DNA from 3 places in the Burkholderia sp. GW821-FHT14F03 genome. Region 1 is predicted to be linked to each of the others. Evidence: predicted binding sites of a transcription regulator. Region 1 holds the regulator's gene; each other region holds the start of a gene.

Region 1 (5,524 bases):
TGCAGTGCATCATCGCGGATTTGCACGACGCCGCGCATCAGCGTTTTCCATCCCTTGCATCAAAATTTGCGACGCACCATGATTGATTCAAGGGCCGCGTTGTCACAAATGGGAGGCGTCATGGCTAGCTACAAGAAAATCCTGCTGTGTTACGACGGCACGCTCGAGGGTCGCAAGGCGCTGCGCTGCGGCGCCGATCTGGCGCTCGAGCTGAAGGCCGAGACCCACCTGCTGTCGGTGGTCGACATGCGCACGAGCATCGCGCAGAGCGCGGGACTCCTGACCGATGTCGCCTGCGGGCGCTTCGAGGAAACCGCGCGGGAGATCCTGGCGGAAGGTGTGAACTGGCTGACCGAGCGCGGCGTACAGGCGCAGGGCCACTTCGCGTTCGGCTATCCCATCGACGAAATCGCGAATCTCGCGACCCAGCTGGGCGCGGATCTTGTCGTGGTCGGCCATCGCTGCCGCAGCGGGCTGTCGCGCTGGTGGATGGGCTCGGGCAATACGCAGCTGCTCGACCGCGTGTCGTGCAGCATCCTCGTGGCCTGCTCGTCGTCGGCGGAGCAGCGTGCGGAGAGCGCGAAGGAGAAGGAAGCGGCCGCCAGCCACTGAGCGTGGCGTGCGACGGGGTGAGATGCTCGTCTCACCCGATGCCGCGCGCAGGCGGCGCGACCCCGGTCGCACCTTGCGCGGCATTCGTCAAAGCAGGTCGATGGCCGACAGTTTCCAGCCGAACAAGCCGTCGCGGTGGAAGATCGCCGCGTAACGCGCGTCGCCCGTGTTGCGCTGATACGTGACCACGAACTCGTCGATATTCCGGTAACCCGCGCTGGTTTGCGGCGACGCCTCGTCGGCGTCGGGCGGTGCGCTGGACGCCGGCGGCGCGGCGCCGGCCGCTTGCGCGGGGGCGTTGTCGAGCTTCGGCGGCTGCTCACCGGGCTGCCCGCGCGGCGGCATGCCGCTCAGCAACGCGGCCACGCCGTCGGGCGTCGCATAGGCGTCGACCAGCGGGCCGATCAACGCGGAGCCGACCAGCGCGCCGAGAATCGCGAGCGGGTTGTCGCGCTGCCGCGCGTCGATACGGCGCATCAGCTCACCGGTGACCTGCTGTTTGAGGCTGACCCGCAGCGCCGGGTAGTCGACGTATGCGCTGATGGCCTGCGCATCGCGCGCGTCGACCGCTTGCTTCAGTTGCCTGAGCGCGAGATAAGGCGACACATACGCGTAGACGATAATCGCAATGATCGCGGCGACTATGGCGACGATCAGTATCGGTTTGAGCCGGCTGGTCCGGCTCGTGGATGGGTTCAATCGGCCTCCGTCGGAAATGTTCCGTAGCAGAGACACGATTACGCCGCGGAACGTTCCTCTGCGATGCAGCGATCGATCATGCGGCACACGGCGTCGAGCGTGCCGACCATGATCACGCGCGATTGCCCGTGATAGACGCGGACCGGCGCGCGCCGCGCCGGCTCGGCGTGATTGAGCCCGGCATTCAGCGAGACGCGCGCGAACGCCGGCAGCGACGACGGCAGCAGCGAAGCCTGCCCGGCCTCGGGGGCCGCGGCGGGCTGCACGGCCGCCAGCGGCGCGCAGGGCGTGCGGCCGCGCAGGTGACGCAGACGGCCGAACGGACGAAAAGGCAGCAGGCGGGCAAGGCGTTCCATGGTGTTCTCCAGATCCTGACGGACGACGGAATGACGATCAGCGGCGATCAGAGCTCGCCCGAGCGGATCAATCCGACGGCGATGCCCTCCAGCGCGAACTCCGCGCTGCCGGCCTTCACGAAAATATTGTCGTAATCGGGGTTCTCGGCGATCAGCTCGAGCCCGCCCGGGCGGCGCTTCAGGCGCTTGACCGTGACGTCGTCGCCGAGCCGCGCGACGATGATCTGGCCGTCCTTCGCCTCGGTGCGCTTCTGCACGGCGAGCAGGTCGCCGTCGAGAATGCCCGCGTCGCGCATCGACAGGCCGCGCACCTTCAACAGGTAGTCGGGCTTGCTGGAGAACAGCGCCGGGTCGCATGCGTAGTGCTGGGAGATATGTTCCTGCGCGAGGATCGGGCTGCCGGCCGCGACGCGGCCGACGAGCGGCAGCTGCATCAGCGTCGCGTGCGGCAGCGTGAGCTGGTGCGGCGCATCTTCCAGGCCGAGCAGGCGGATGCCGCGCGAGGCGCCGGCCGCCAGCTCGATCACCCCTTTGCGCGCCAGCGCGCGCAGATGTTCCTCGGCGGCGTTCGGCGAGCTGAAACCCAGCTCGGCCGCGATCTCCGCGCGGGTGGGCGGGAACCCCGAGCGCTCGATCGCGCGGCGGATCAAGTCGACTACTTGCTGCTGACGGGCGGTGAGTTTGATCATGGCATGACTGTATGGATAGACAGTGATCTGTATTTTTATACAGTATCCGGCGAAATTCAAGTGTTACGTGAAGTTCGTCGCTATCGCGCCGGTTTCGCCGTCTCGTCGCGCCGTCACAGCGCCGCTCCATCTGCCTCAGCCGCCGATCAGGCCGTCATTACCACTTTTGGGTATTAAAAAATGAGGAACGATTATTTTTAATGATGAAAGGTGTTCGCTAGACTGGCTCGGCATCTGCAACAAACCACCACACACCGGAGAACAACGGATGGTCAAGCGCAACACGGGGTTAGCGAGCGGCGTGCGCCGCCTGATGGCGACATTCGCGCTCGGCGCGGCGGCGGCGCTCGGCGTCGTGGCCCATGCGCACGCGGATACCACCTTCCTGAACGTGTCGTACGACCCGACCCGCGAGCTGTATCAGGACTTCAACCAGGCGTTCGGCAAGGCGTGGAAGGCGAAGACCGGCGAGACCGTCAACTTCAAGCAGTCGCACGGCGGCTCCGGCGCGCAGGCGCGCTCGGTGCTCGACGGGCTGCAGGCGGACGTCGTCACGCTCGCGCTCGCCTATGACATCGACGCGCTCGCCAACAAGGGGCTGCTCGCGAAGGACTGGCAAAAGCGCCTGCCGGACAACGCGTCGCCCTATACGTCGACCATCGTGTTCCTGGTGCGCAAGGGCAATCCGAAGGGCATCAAGGACTGGGACGACCTCGTGAAGCCGGGCGTGTCGATCGTCACGCCGAATCCGAAGACCTCGGGCGGCGCGCGCTGGAACTACCTGGCGGCGTGGGCGTACGCGCAGCACAAGCCGGGCGGCAACGAGCAGACCGCGAAGGACTTCATCGCAAAGCTGTACAAGAACGCGGGCGTGCTCGATTCGGGCGCGCGCGGCGCGACCACGAGCTTCGTCCAGCGCGGCATCGGCGACGTGCTGATCGCGTGGGAGAACGAGGCGTTCCTGTCGCTCAAGGAGTTCGGGCCCGACAAGTTCGAGATCGTCGTGCCGTCGGTCAGCATCCTGGCCGAGCCGCCCGTCGCGGTGGTGGACAAGGTGGTCGACAAGAAAGGCACGCGCGCGCTGGCCGAGGCGTACCTGAACTTCCTGTACAGCCCGCAGGGCCAGGAAATCGCCGCGCGCAACTATTACCGGCCGCGCTCGAAGGACGTGCCGGCCGCGCTGACCAGGCAGTTCCCGAAACTCAAGCTGTACACGGTCGACGACACGTTCGGCGGCTGGACGAATGCGCAGAAGACGCATTTCGCCGACGGCGGCGTGTTCGATTCGATCTACGCGCCGCAATGAGCGAGCCGGCGGCGCGCGACGCCGCCGACCCATCGAACCGCCGACAGGCGCGCCCGCAAGGCGCGCCTGTCGGCGTGAATCCCCATGTGCATGACCCTGGAACCGCAAGACGCATGACGACGTTCACCTTCCGCAAGCCGAGCGCGTTGCCCGGATTCGGCGTGACGCTCGGCATCACGCTGGCCTATCTGAGCCTCGTGGTGCTGATTCCGCTCGCCGCCACCTTCCTGAAAACGGCGACGCTGAGCTGGCCGCAGTTCGTCGCGGCGACCACCTCGCCGCGCGTGCTCGCGTCGTACCGGCTGACCTTCACGGCCGCGCTGGGCGGCGCGCTGATCAACGCGGTGTTCGGCTTTCTCGTGGCGTGGGTGCTGGTGCGCTACACGTTCCCGTTCAAGCGGGTCGTCGATGCGATCGTCGACCTGCCGTTCGCGCTGCCGACCTCGGTCGCGGGCATCTCGCTCGCGGCCGTGTATGCGAGCAACGGCTGGATCGGCCAGTACCTCGCGCCGTTCGGCATCAAGGTCGCGTTCACGCCGTTCGGCGTGCTGGTCGCGCTGACCTTCATCGGGCTGCCGTTCGTCGTGCGCACCGTGCAGCCGGTGCTCGAGGATTTCGAACGCGAGCAGGAGGAGGCGGCCGCGTGCCTCGGCGCGTCGCGCTGGCTCACGTTCCGCCGGGTCGTGCTGCCCGCCGTGACGCCCGCGCTGCTGACGGGCTTCGCGCTCGCGTTCGCGCGCGCGCTCGGCGAATACGGCTCGGTGATCTTCATCGCCGGCAACGTGCCGATGAAGTCGGAAATCACCTCGCTCCTGATCATCACCAAGCTCGAACAGTACGACTACGCGGGGGCGACCGCGATCGCGGTCGTGATGCTGGTCGTCTCGTTCCTGATGCTGCTGCTGATCAATACGCTGCAGTGGTATCTGCAACGCCGTACGCGCCGCGGCGCGGGCGGCCCGGCGCCGGCCGCGGCCGCGCTGGCGACGGGAGCCGCGCAATGACCCGGGAGACCACCGCCGTGCTGCCCACCCCACCCGCGGCCGACGCCGCCCGCCGCGCCGCGCGCCGGCTCGATCCCGTCAGCGAATCGCGCGCGGTGCGCTGGCTGCTGACCGGCAGCGCGCTGCTGTTCCTCGCGCTGTTTCTCGTCGTGCCGCTCGCCGCCGTGTTCGTCGAAGCGCTGCGCAAGGGCGTCGGCTTCTATCTCGACGCGCTCGCCGATCCGGACGCCTGGTCGGCCATCAAGCTCACGCTGACGGTCGCGCTGATCGCGGTGCCGCTCAACCTCGTGTTCGGCGTATGCGCATCGTGGGCGATCGCGAAGTTCGAATTCCGCGGCAAGGCGCTCCTGACGACGCTGATCGACCTGCCGTTCTCGGTGTCGCCGGTGATCTCCGGCCTCATCTACGTGCTGCTGTTCGGCGCGCAGGGCTGGTTCGGCCCCTGGCTCCAGGCGCATGACGTGCAGATCATCTTCGCCGTGCCCGGCATCGTGCTCGCGACGATCTTCGTGACCTTCCCGTTCGTCGCGCGCGAGCTGATCCCGCTGATGCAGGCGCAGGGCGCCGACGAGGAGGAGGCCGCGCGCGTGCTGGGCGCGTCGGGCTGGCAGATCTTCCGCCGCGTGACGCTGCCGAACGTGAAGTGGGGGCTGCTGTACGGCGTGATCCTGTGCAATGCGCGCGCGATGGGCGAATTCGGCGCGGTGTCGGTGGTGTCCGGCCACATTCGCGGCCAGACCGACACGATGCCGCTGCACGTCGAGATTCTCTACAACGAATACAACTTCGCCGCCGCGTTCGCGGTCGCGTCGGTGCTCGCACTGCTCGCGCTCGTGACGCTCGCGCTCAAGCTGCTCG
Region 2 (5,524 bases), on a different contig from region 1:
CGCCGTCTGCAATTCGCTGAACGTGTTCCTCAAGCTGCAGCAGAAGCCGCATTGCAACGTGATCCTGTGCGGCGGCACCTACCATCGCAAGAACATGGTGTTCGAGTCGAGCGCGGAGACCAGCATCCTCGACACGGTGCGCGTGTCGAAGGCGTTCATCTCGGCGGCGGGCGTGAGCGACCGCTGCGGCGTCACCTGCTTCAACTTCCATGAGGTCGACGTGAAGAAGCAGGTGATGCAGCGCTCGCAGAACAAGTTCCTGCTGGTCGACCATACCAAGTTCGACGAGGTCCGGCCCGCGTACTTCGCGGAGCTGGGCGACTTCAATTTCATCCTGTCCGACCATCAGCTGAACCGTAAATACGAACAGCTGATCCGCGAGCGCGGCGTGGCGCTCGTGACCTGAGCCGCGCGCGGCGCGACGGCGCGCGGCGAGCGGCGTGCGCGCGCCCCGCTTCATGCGCCCGGGACGCGCCGGGCGTCGAGCGGCGCGCGCGCCGGCAGCGCGGCAGGCGCGTGGCGCAGGCAGTAGACGCCGTAGCCGACGATCACGACGAAGCACAGCAGCGGCACCACGAAGGCGAGCTGCATGTTGCCGCCCGTGTGATCCGAGATCAGTCCTTGCAGCAGCGGCACCGCCGCGCCGCCGACGATGCTCATCACGAGGATCGAGCCCGCGTACTCGGTATCGCGGCCGAGCCCGTCGATCGTGAGCCCGTAGATCGTCGGCCAGCACGGGCCGAGGAACATGCTGACGCCGACCGCCGCATAGACGGCCGTGATGTCGTGCACGCCGACCGTATAGGCGAGCAGCGCGATGCACAGCACGCCGTAGACGATCAGCACCTTGGCCGGGCCGACGCGCTTCATCACGAGCGTCGCCACCAGCTTGCCGACGAAGAACGCGAAGAAGGTCGCGAGCAGGTAGCGCGACGCGCCGCGCTCGTTGAGGCCGCCGATCTGCATCGCGAGCCGGATCGTGAAGCTCCACACGCCCACCTGCGCGCCCACGTACAGGAACTGCGCGACGATGCCCGCGACGAAGCGGCGGTTGCCGAACAGCCGCGCGAGCGTGCCGAGCGCATCGACGCGGCGCGCCGCGCCCGCGTCGGACGCGGGGCCCTTGCAGGCCGGGTAGGGCGTCAGCGCGAACACGACGAACACCGCGACCAGCACGACCACGATCCATTTGTACGGTTCGAGCGTGGCCTGGATCATCGCGAGCTGGTGCGTATGCGCGTCGGCGGCCGACATCCGCGCGAGCTGCGCATGCGAGGCGTCGCCTTCGCGGAAGATCAGGAAGCTGCCCATGCAGACGCCCGCCATCGCGCCGAACGGGTAGAAGGTCTGCGAGATGTTGAGGCGGCGGGTGCCGGTCTCGCGCGGCCCCATCAGCGTCGAATACGAATTCGCCGCGGTTTCGAGGAAGGACAGGCCGGCTGCGATCACGAACAACGCGACCAGGAACATCCCGTACTTCGCCGTCGACGCGGCCGGGAAGAACAGCAGGCAGCCGACCGTATAGAAGAACAGGCCGATCAGGATCGTGGTCTTGTAGCTGAACTTGCGCACCACGGTCGCGGCGGGAATCGCGAGGAAGAAGTAGCCGAGATAGAACGCCGACTGCACGAACGCCGACTCGAAATCGGACAGGAAGAACGATTTCTTGAACTGCGCGATCAGGACGTCGTTGAGGTTCGCGGCGGTGCCCCACAGCGCGAACAGGCAGCACAGCAGCGTGAACGCGAACAAGGGCGTCCGGTTCAGGTAATACCCGTCCGGCGTCTGGGCGATTCTGGTTCGGCTCATGCTGTCTCCTTCCCGTCGTGGATGTCGTGAAGCGAACCTGCATGGCGGCGCGCAAGGCGCGCCGTCAAAAAACGATGCCGCGCAGAAAGCGCGCGAACGTGGCGGCGTCGGCGTAGGCCTTCTGCGTGCCGCGGCCCGTGACCGAATGCGCGGCATACGCGGACGCGTGGCGCATCGCGTCGGCGACATCGCCCGCCGCGACGTAGCGGTGCGCGAAGCAGCCGATGTAGGCGTCGCCCGCGCCGGTGGTGTCGCGCGCGTCGACCGGCACGCCGGGCGCGTGGTGCGCGCCGCGCGCCGACATCCACAGCGAACCGCGCGCGCCCAGCGTGACGATCACGTTGCGCAGGCCGCGCTCGACGAGCGAGGCGGCCGCGCGCTCGATCGCGGCCGGCGAATCGACCGGCATGCCGGTGACGATCGCCAGCTCGGTTTCGTTCGGCACGAAGAACTCGGCTTGCGCGATCCGCGCGAGATCGAGGCCGGGCACCGCCGGCGCGGGGTTCAGCAGCACCGGGATGCCGCGCGCCGCGCCGAATTCGAGCGCGTAGTACACGGTGTCGAGCGCGATTTCGAGCTGCAGCACGATCAACGCGCAACTGGCGATGCGCTCGGCGGCGGCGTCGATGTCGGCGGGCAGCAGATGGCGGTTCGCGCCCTTGACGATCAGGATGCTGTTGCTCGAATCCGGCTCGACGAAGATCGGCGCGACTCCGCTCGGCACGCCCGGCACCCGCCGCACGTGCTCGGTGTCGATGCCGGCCTGCGCGAAATTGCGCAGCGTGTTGTCCGCGAACAGGTCGTCGCCGACCTTCGTGACCATCACCACCTCCGCGCCGAGCTTCGCGGCCGCGACCGCCTGGTTCGCGCCCTTGCCGCCGCAGCCGATCTCGAAACCGGGCGCTTCCAGCGTCTCGCCGCGAACCGGCATGCGGTCCACATAGGTCACCAGGTCGACCATGTTGCTGCCGATTACAGCGATCTTGCCCATCTTGGTGTTGTCTCCAGGTCCAGGTCTCACGGGCGGGTGCGGCTGCCGGCGTCAATTTTGTAAATATAATCACATGAAATGTTGGAATTCAATCTTTTTGTGTGATGCCCATATCAAACCTCGGAGGCGGGCGAGCCTCGTCCGGCCTTCGCCGCGGCCGCTTGCCCGGCGCTTTTTGCTATCATCGCGGCTGTATAAACATACAGTGATCGCACCCCGTGTCGACCGCGCCATCGTCTCCTCCCGCGTTCTACTACCTGTCGAATTTCGAGCGCGCGCTCGCGTGGCTCGATGCCCGCTACGACGATCTGTTCGACGACGCCGAACGCGCGTTCCTGCGCGATTTCGCCGCGTTGCCGCGCGCGTCGCGGGCGCTGCTCGTGCGAATGCTGATGCGCAAGGGGCCGCTGTTTCGCGAAAGCAAGCTGACGTACGACGAGATCGGTCCCGCGCGCGACGCGGCGGCCGCGCTGATCGCCCTCGGCTGGGTCGATCCGGCGCCCGGGCTGTCGCTCGACCAGCTGTTCGCGCTCGTCACGCGCGCGGAACTCGCGCACCTTGTCCCGGCCGGCGCGGGCGCGCGCAAGGCCGACCTGCTCGCGCACCTGCGCGCCGGCATCGGCGACGGCGAGATCCGTCCGTTTTCCGCATGGCATCCGGCGGCGGACGAACGCGTGCTCGCGGTGACGGTCGGTCCGTTGTGCGATCGCCTGCGGCTGATGTTCTTCGGCAACCTGTACCAGGACTGGTCGGAATTCGTGCTGGCCGATCTCGGCGTGTTCCAGTATGAGCCGGTTGCGCTCGGGCCCGCGTCGCGCGCGTTCCAGCGGCGCGAGGAGGTCGACGCCTATCTCGCGCTGCATGCCTGCCGCGAGGCGCTGGCCGTCTGGCCGGACGACGCGCCGCTCGACGCGCTGACGGCCGCCGCGGATGCGCTCGCGTCCGACAATCCCTGGCTCGCCACGCGTCGCGCGAAGCTGCTGTTCCAGGTGGGCCAGACCTGCGAGCGGCGCGGCGAATGGGCCGGCGCGCTGGCGGCCTACCTGCGCAGCGCGTGGCCCGGCAGCCGTCACCGGCGAGTGCGCGTGCTCGAACGCAGCGGCCAGGAGGCGGAAGCGCTCGCGCTGGCCGAGCGCGCCGCGCGCGAGCCCGAGAGCGAGGAGGAGGCGCAGCGCCTCGCGCGCATGCTGCCGCGCCTGCGTCGCCGCGCCGGCGGGCCGGTCGCGCGCGCCGCGCGTCCCGGGGCGATTCCGCGCGGCGTGCTGCGGCTTGCGCCGCCCGCCGGGCCCTTCACGGTCGAGACCGCGGTGCGCGACCATCTGTCCTGCGACGAAGCCCCGGTGCACTACGTCGAGAACACGCTGATCAATTCGCTGTTCGGCCTGTTGTGCTGGGAGCCGGTGTTCGCGGCGCTGCCGGGCGCGTTCTTCCACCCGTTCCAGCGCGGGCCGGCCGACCTGCACGCGCCCGACTTCCGGGCGCGCCGCGCCGCGCAGTTCGACGCGTGCCTCGCACAGCTCGACAGCGACGCCTATCGCGAGACGATCCTGCGCCACTACGCGCAGAAGGCCGGGGTGCAGTCGCCGTTCGTGTTCTGGGGCGCGCTCGACGACACCTTGCTCGCGCAGGCGCTCGCCTGCCTGCCGGCCGCGCATCTGCGGCTGTGGTTCGAGCGGCTCCTGCAGGACATACGCGGCAACCGCTCGGGGCTGCCGGACCTGGTCCGTTTCTGGCCGGCCGAACGCCGCTACGAGCTGATCGAGGTGAAGGCGCCGGGCGACCGCCTTCAGGACAACCAGATCCGCTGGCTGTCGTACTGCGTCGCGCACGGGATGCCGGTGCGCGTGCTCGACGTGGAATGGCGCGATGCGCCGGGCGAGACCCGCGAGGTCGACGAGGAGGCGGGCGCATGAGCTACGTCGTCGCGGTGCGGGCGTTGTGCGAGTTCACCGCGCGGGGCGGCGATCTCGACCTGCGCTTCACGCCCGCGCCGACCGCGCAGGAAGGCATCGCCGGACACGGCCGGGTGACGTCGCGGCGCAGCGACGGCTATGAACGGGAGGTCACGCTGTCGGGCGCGCATGGCGCGCTCACGGTGCGCGGCCGCGCGGACGGCTACGACCCGGCGCTGAACCGCCTCGAAGAGATCAAGACCTATCGCGGCGCGCTGGAGCGGATGCCCGCGAACCACCGGGCGCTGCACTGGGCGCAGGCGCGCGTCTACGGCCATCTGCTGTGCCGCGCGCGCGGGCTGGCGGAACTGACCGTCGCGCTCGTCTATTTCGACATCGCGAGCCAGGTCGAGACGATCCTGACGGAGTCGCACACGGCGGCGTCGCTGGAGGCGTTCTTCGTCGACCAGTGCGAGCGCTTCGCCGGGTGGGCCGCGCGCGAGACCGCGCATCGCGCGGCGCGCAACGCGGCGCTGCTGGCGCTGCCGTTTCCGCACGGACAGTTCCGCAGCGGCCAGCGCGAGCTGGCGGTCGCGGTCTATCGCGCGGCGCGCGACGGGCGCTGCCTGCTCGCGCAGGCGCCGACCGGCATCGGCAAGACGCTCGGCACCTTGTTCCCGATGCTGAAGGCGTGCGGCGAGGACCGGCTCGACCGGGTGTTCTTCCTGACCGCGAAAACCCCGGGCCGCGCGCTCGCGCTGGAGGCGCTCGACACGCTGCGCGGCGGCGCGGCCGACGGCGTGCCGCTGCGCACGCTCGAACTGGTGGCGCG
Region 3 (5,524 bases), on a different contig from region 1:
GCGGCCCAACGTGCCGCTGATCACCGAGCCGACCATTTTCTCGGTGCTGCAGCCCGACTGGATGCCCGACTACGTGCTGCGCCCGGCCCTGCTGTGCGTGGTCGTGGTGGTCGCGAAGCTCGGCCTCGACTGGTTCTTCTCGTCGCAGCTCGGCCTCGCGATGCGCGCGACCGGCGCGAATCCGCGCATGGCGCGCGCGCAGGGAATCGCCACCGGCCGCGCGACGCTCGCCGGGATGGCGCTGTCGAACGCGCTCGTCGCGCTGGCGGGCGCGCTGTTCGCGCAGACCCAGGGCGGCGCCGACATCTCGATGGGGATCGGCACGATCGTGATCGGCCTCGCCGCCGTGATCATCGGCGAGACGCTCCTGCCCGCGCGCCGGCTGGTGCTGACGACGCTGGCCGTCGTGATCGGCGCGATTCTCTATCGCTTCTTCATCGCGCTCGCGCTCAACAGCGATTTCATCGGCCTGAAGGCGCAGGATCTGAACCTCGTCACCGCGCTGCTCGTCACGGTCGCGCTGGTGCTGCCCGCAACCCGCAAGAAGTTGTTCGCGCGCAAGAACGGAGGGGCATGAGATGCTGTCCGCACACGACCTGAAACTCACCTTCAATCCCGGCACGCCGATCGAGACCCGCGCGCTGCGCGGCCTGTCGCTGGAGATCCCGGACGGCCAGTTCGTCGCGGTGATCGGCTCGAACGGCGCCGGCAAATCCACCTTCCTGAACGCGATCAGCGGCGACCAGCCGGTCGACGCCGGCCGCATCTCGATCGACGGCGCCGAAGTCACGCGCCGCCCGGCGTGGGATCGCGCGCACCTCGTCGCGCGCGTGTTCCAGGACCCGATGGCGGGCACCTGCGAGGCGCTGACGATCGAGGAGAACATGGCGCTCGCGACCGCGCGCGGCGTGCGGCGCGGCTTTCGCCCGGCGCTCAACCGCGCGTCGCGCGAGCTGTTCCGCGACAAGCTGCGGCTCCTGAACCTCGGGCTCGAGAACCGCCTGGCCGATCGCATCGGCCTGCTGTCGGGCGGCCAGCGGCAGGCGGTGAGCCTGTTGATGGCGTCGCTGCGGCCGTCGCGGATCCTGCTGCTCGACGAGCACACCGCGGCGCTCGACCCGAAGACGGCCGCGTTCGTGCTGGAGCTGACCGCGCGCATCGTCGCCGAGGGCAAGCTGACGACGATGATGGTCACCCACAGCATGCGGCAGGCGCTCGACTACGGCGATCGCACGGTGATGCTGCACCAGGGGCAGGTGGTGCTCGACGTGGCCGGCGACGCGCGCAAGGGCCTCGACGTGCCCGACCTGCTGCAGATGTTCGAGAAGGTGCGGCACGAGCGGCTCGACGACGACGCGCTGCTGCTGGGGTGAAGCGCACCGTGGGGGCGCGCGTGGTGCGTCCCCACGGTGTCGGGCCGGGCGTTCGCTCCATGAAAGAGGCGGCTCCGGACTGATCTTCAAAGGTTTTCCTGCGGGACTTATCGGTGATGCAGGCGTGATCCGAAGAGGGTGGAATAAATTAAACGAACAGACTCTTCGGCGGCATTCGACGCCGAACATCCATGATTCGCTGCGGGTGCGAATAGTGCACGACAGGCGCGTGGATCTGCCCTCGTCTTCCGACTGGCGGCCACCGATTACAGGCGAGACGTAACCGGGCGCGGATATGATTCACGCCGGGCGAAGCCCGGGCGTCGAAAATCTCCCGGGCCTCGCTGTGTATTATTGAAATCCTGCGCGAAGGTGCGTGAATAAATATTCAACGAGGGATGTTCGTGAAAGTTGCTTACATATTGGCGTCAACGAGTCACGGAACGCTTATCGTCAACAGAAATGACGAAAATCGTAGCGAAGCGTACGGCACCTACGGTGTAGGGTGGGATTCTGGAGACCGGGGGATTTTATAAGAGCGACGTCGAACTGCTCAATTCGATCCTGAGGATGAAGGTGCGCGCGCTCGGCGGCCGGCGGCCTGTCGTGGCAATCGACTGCGGCGCGAATATCGGCGTACACACGATAGAGTTTGCGCGGGCGCGGGCGCTGGGCGATGCGGGCAGCGTCATCTCGATCAAGGCGCAAAAGCCGGTTTACTATGCGCTGTGCGGAAACATCGCCATCAATAATTGCTTCAATGTCGACGCCAGAAACGCGGCGATCGGCGGCGAGGTCGGATCGTTGAAGGTGCCGTTCGTCGATTACCACCGGAAATCCAGTTTCGGCAGCCTGGAGCTGGTGCATGGTAAAAAAGAATGAGGATATCGGCCAGCAAATCAACTACGGCGCGGGGTACGACGTTCCGTTAATCACGCTCGACTCGTTAGACCAGCCGCATGTCGACCTCGTTAAGATCGATGTCGAGGGCATGGAGGAGGCGGTCATTGCCGGCGGGCTGGAAACCTTGCGGCGTCCCGCCCGGTCTTGTTCATCGAGAAGATCAAGTCGAACCTCGGCAGCATGCATCGGACGCTGATCGATTTCAAATACGACATCCATGATCTCGGCCCCAACATTCTCGCAGTATCGAGCGATGAGCCGGCATCGCGGGAAATCCGCGCCTTGATCGACGCTCAGTTCGAATCACCCCCGTCCGGCGACGCCTGACCGGGTTGCGCATCGTGCGTGACGAGCGATTGGCAGGGGAGCGTGACCATGAAGGCCGTGCCCTTGCCGACGTCGCTTTCCACGGAAATATCTCCACCCAGGACTTCCACGAGACCTCGCACGACCGCGAGGCCCATGCCGTATCCGGAGACCCCCGGGCTATCCTGAAACTGGCTTTGAAAGAATGGCGAGAACAGGAAATTGATCTTGTTCCTGTCGATGCCGATTCCCTCGTCGATGACTTCAATTTTTGCGTGCGAACGGCCTGACTCCGCAAGAATCCCGCATCTTATTTCGACGACGCCATGTGGCGAGTACTTGATCGCATTCTCGACGAGATTGTCGATGATCTGTTGCACGCGTTGCTCGTCGGAGAGGAATGTCGATAGGGACGTGTAAAACGTGGCCTGAAGCCGGATGTCCTTTTTATCGGCCATCGGCTTGAATCGGCGGACAGCTTCGGCGGCGATCGAGCGAAGATCGATCGGGGCGGTGCGCAGGTTGATCTTGTGCGTCTTGAACCGCAGGTAGTCTGTCAGATCCCGCATATGGGTTTCGATGTGCTTCACCGCCTGGTCGATGTTGATCACGGCGAGCATCAATTCGCGGCTGGTGGCGTAGTGCGAGATGTTTTCCGTGGCGGACACGATCGTCTGCAGCGGGTTGCGGAGTTCGTGGTTGATCGCGGCGAGAAACACCTGCTTGGTGTGCGACACCTGATGGGCCGTTCGCAGCGCCCGGCCGAAGTTCTGGATCGATCGGGAAAAGATCAGGATTGCAACGAAAAACAGCACGGAGACGCCGATGTTGCTGTAGAGCAGAATGTTTCTGTTCCGCAGCGCCTGGGCCGGCAGCGCATCGCGCCGTCTGACTTCGGAGAGTCCGATCACGCTGACGAAGCGGGCGTAGGCCGTCTCGAAGATGGCGGACGTATCGATCAATGAATCGGTCACGGGTGCTCCGCCCGCCGGAAAGCGAGCCATCAACGCATCCATCTCGGAGACGGCATGGCTGAGATCCTGAATGATCGATGAGGTCGGCCAGGCCGCGAAGATGTCGCGGTGCCGAGCGACGGGACCTGCAGGATTTCAAGGGCGGGAGTCGCCAGCAAACCCGGGGCCGGCATGGACTGTGCGCAACATCGTCATTGTCCTATACTGTATAAATATACAGTTATGGGTGGCGTCATGCCCGCATCCTCCGTTCTTCCCGAAACCCTTCATCCGTCCCTGTGGCGCGGCTCCCAGCTCGCGCGCGGCGTGCCGCGCACGATCGAGACCGGCCATCCGTCGCTGTCGGCCGAGTTGCCCGGCGGCGGCTGGCCGCTCGGCGGGCTGACCGAGCTGCTCGTGCCGCAGGCCGGCTGCGGCGAGCTGCGCCTGCTCGCGCCGGCGCTCGTCCGGGCCGTCAGCGCGCAGCGGCCGCTCGCGCTCGTGCAGCCGCCTCACGTGCCGGAAGCGCGCGCGCTGGCCCGGCTCGGCCTGCCGCGCGACGCGCTGCTGTGGCTGCGCGCCGCGCGCAGCGCGGATGCGCTGTGGACGGCCGAGCAGATCCTCAAGGCCGGCTGCTGCGGCGCGCTGCTGCTGTGGCAGCTGGATACGCGGCCCGAGGCGCTGCGCCGGCTGCACCTCGCGGCCGCGCGCGCGTCCGCCACCCTGTTCATCATGCTGCGGCCGCTGGCCGCCGCGCAGCAGCCGTCGCCGGCGCCGCTGCGCGTCGCGCTGCGGCCCGAGCCCGGCGGCATCGCGGTCGACATCATCAAGCGCCGCGGGCCGGCGACGAGCGGCGCGCTGTCGCTCGCGCTGCTGCCGTCGCCGATCCTGGGGAGCCGTCATGCGCGTTTTTCTCGGCGTCCATCTGCCGTCCCTGCCGCTGGACGTGTTCCGGCCGCGGCAGCCGATGCCGCCTGAGTCCGATTCCGGCTGCGCAGTGCTGGAGCAGGGCGTGGTGTTGCGCGCGGACGCGGCGGCGCGCGCGGCGGGCGTGCGCGTGGGCATGAAGCGCGGCGGCGTGCTGACCGTCGCACCCGCCGTGCGGCTGCTCGAACGCGATCCGGCGCGCGAGGCGGACGCGCTGCGCGCGGTCGCGCTCGCGTTGCTGCGCTTCGCGCCGAACGTGACCCTGCAGGACGAGGCGACGCTGCTGGCCGAGATCGGCGCGAGCCTGCGGTTGTTCGGCGGCCTGCCTGCGCTGTGCCGCGCCGCGCGCGCGGCGCTCGCGACGCTCGGCTATCGCGCGCGCATCGGCGTCGCGCCCACGGGCGGCGGCGCGTGGCTGCTCGCGCGCGCCGGCCTGCGGCGGCCGCGCCGGGTGTTGCGGCGCGCGTCGCTCGAGCGTGCGCTCGCCTGCGTGCCGTGCGCGCTGCTGCCTGCGGCCCGGCCGTTCGCGGCCTGGTTCGACGGGCTCGGCTGCCGTACGCTCGCCGACCTGCGCCGTCTGCCGCGCGCCGCATTGCAGCGGCGCTGCGGCACCGCGCTCAGCGGCGCGCTCGACCGCGCCTACGGCGATGCGCCGGAGCTGTTCGAATGGCTGCCGGTGCCGCCGGTGTTCGATGCGCGGCTCGAGTTGCCGGAGCGGGTCGAGCACGCGGAGGCGGTGCTGTTCGTCGCGCGGCGGCTGATCGTGCAGCTGGGCGGCTGGCTGGCCGCGCGGCAGCTGTCGCTCACGGCGTTCGAATGCCGGCTCGAACATGAGCGCGGGCGGCACGCGCTGCCGCCGACCGTGCTCGAACTCGCGTTCGCCGCGCCGACGCGCGACGAAGCGCACTGCGTGCGGGTGCTGGGCGAGCGGCTCGCGCGTGTGCCGCTGCCGGCCGCGGTGATCGCGGTGCGCCTCGTCGCCACGCGCGTGGTCGAGGCCGCGCCGCCGCCCGACGATCTGTTCCCGGAGCCGGGCGGCACGCCGGAGGCGCGCGCGCGCCT

The links. Region 1 encodes LexA, which represses DNA repair genes until DNA is damaged. Its sites were predicted from a motif close to ACTGTATNNNNATACAGT; they were not measured.
Region 2: the regulator LexA is predicted to act here: its motif matches at 2,990-3,007, upstream of AC1RQF_RS30415 (VRR-NUC domain-containing protein).
Region 3: the regulator LexA is predicted to act here: its motif matches at 3,760-3,777, upstream of imuA (translesion DNA synthesis-associated protein ImuA).

Annotation. Positions count from the first base shown of each region.
Region 1 is NZ_JBXAPG010000058.1:10,834-16,357, forward strand. It holds gene AC1RQF_RS29000 (universal stress protein) at 121-612, shown strand; gene AC1RQF_RS29005 (DUF2939 domain-containing protein) at 700-1,311, opposite strand; gene AC1RQF_RS29010 (hypothetical protein) at 1,350-1,667, opposite strand; gene lexA (transcriptional repressor LexA) at 1,715-2,356, opposite strand; gene AC1RQF_RS29020 (sulfate ABC transporter substrate-binding protein) at 2,625-3,662, shown strand; gene cysT (sulfate ABC transporter permease subunit CysT) at 3,776-4,666, shown strand; gene cysW (sulfate ABC transporter permease subunit CysW) at 4,663-5,524, shown strand, end outside.
Region 2 is NZ_JBXAPG010000067.1:9,883-15,406, forward strand. It holds gene deoR (DNA-binding transcriptional repressor DeoR) at 1-406, shown strand, start outside; gene fucP (L-fucose:H+ symporter permease) at 457-1,809, opposite strand; gene rbsK (ribokinase) at 1,874-2,800, opposite strand; gene AC1RQF_RS30415 (VRR-NUC domain-containing protein) at 3,019-4,713, shown strand; gene AC1RQF_RS30420 (ATP-dependent DNA helicase) at 4,710-5,524, shown strand, end outside.
Region 3 is NZ_JBXAPG010000024.1:2,215-7,738, forward strand. It holds gene AC1RQF_RS17600 (ABC transporter permease) at 1-577, shown strand, start outside; gene AC1RQF_RS17605 (ABC transporter ATP-binding protein) at 579-1,373, shown strand; gene AC1RQF_RS17610 (FkbM family methyltransferase) at 1,944-2,255, shown strand; gene AC1RQF_RS17615 (FkbM family methyltransferase) at 2,239-2,472, shown strand; gene AC1RQF_RS17620 (hypothetical protein) at 2,421-2,603, shown strand; gene AC1RQF_RS17625 (sensor histidine kinase) at 2,570-3,586, opposite strand; gene imuA (translesion DNA synthesis-associated protein ImuA) at 3,791-4,513, shown strand; gene AC1RQF_RS17635 (Y-family DNA polymerase) at 4,437-5,524, shown strand, end outside.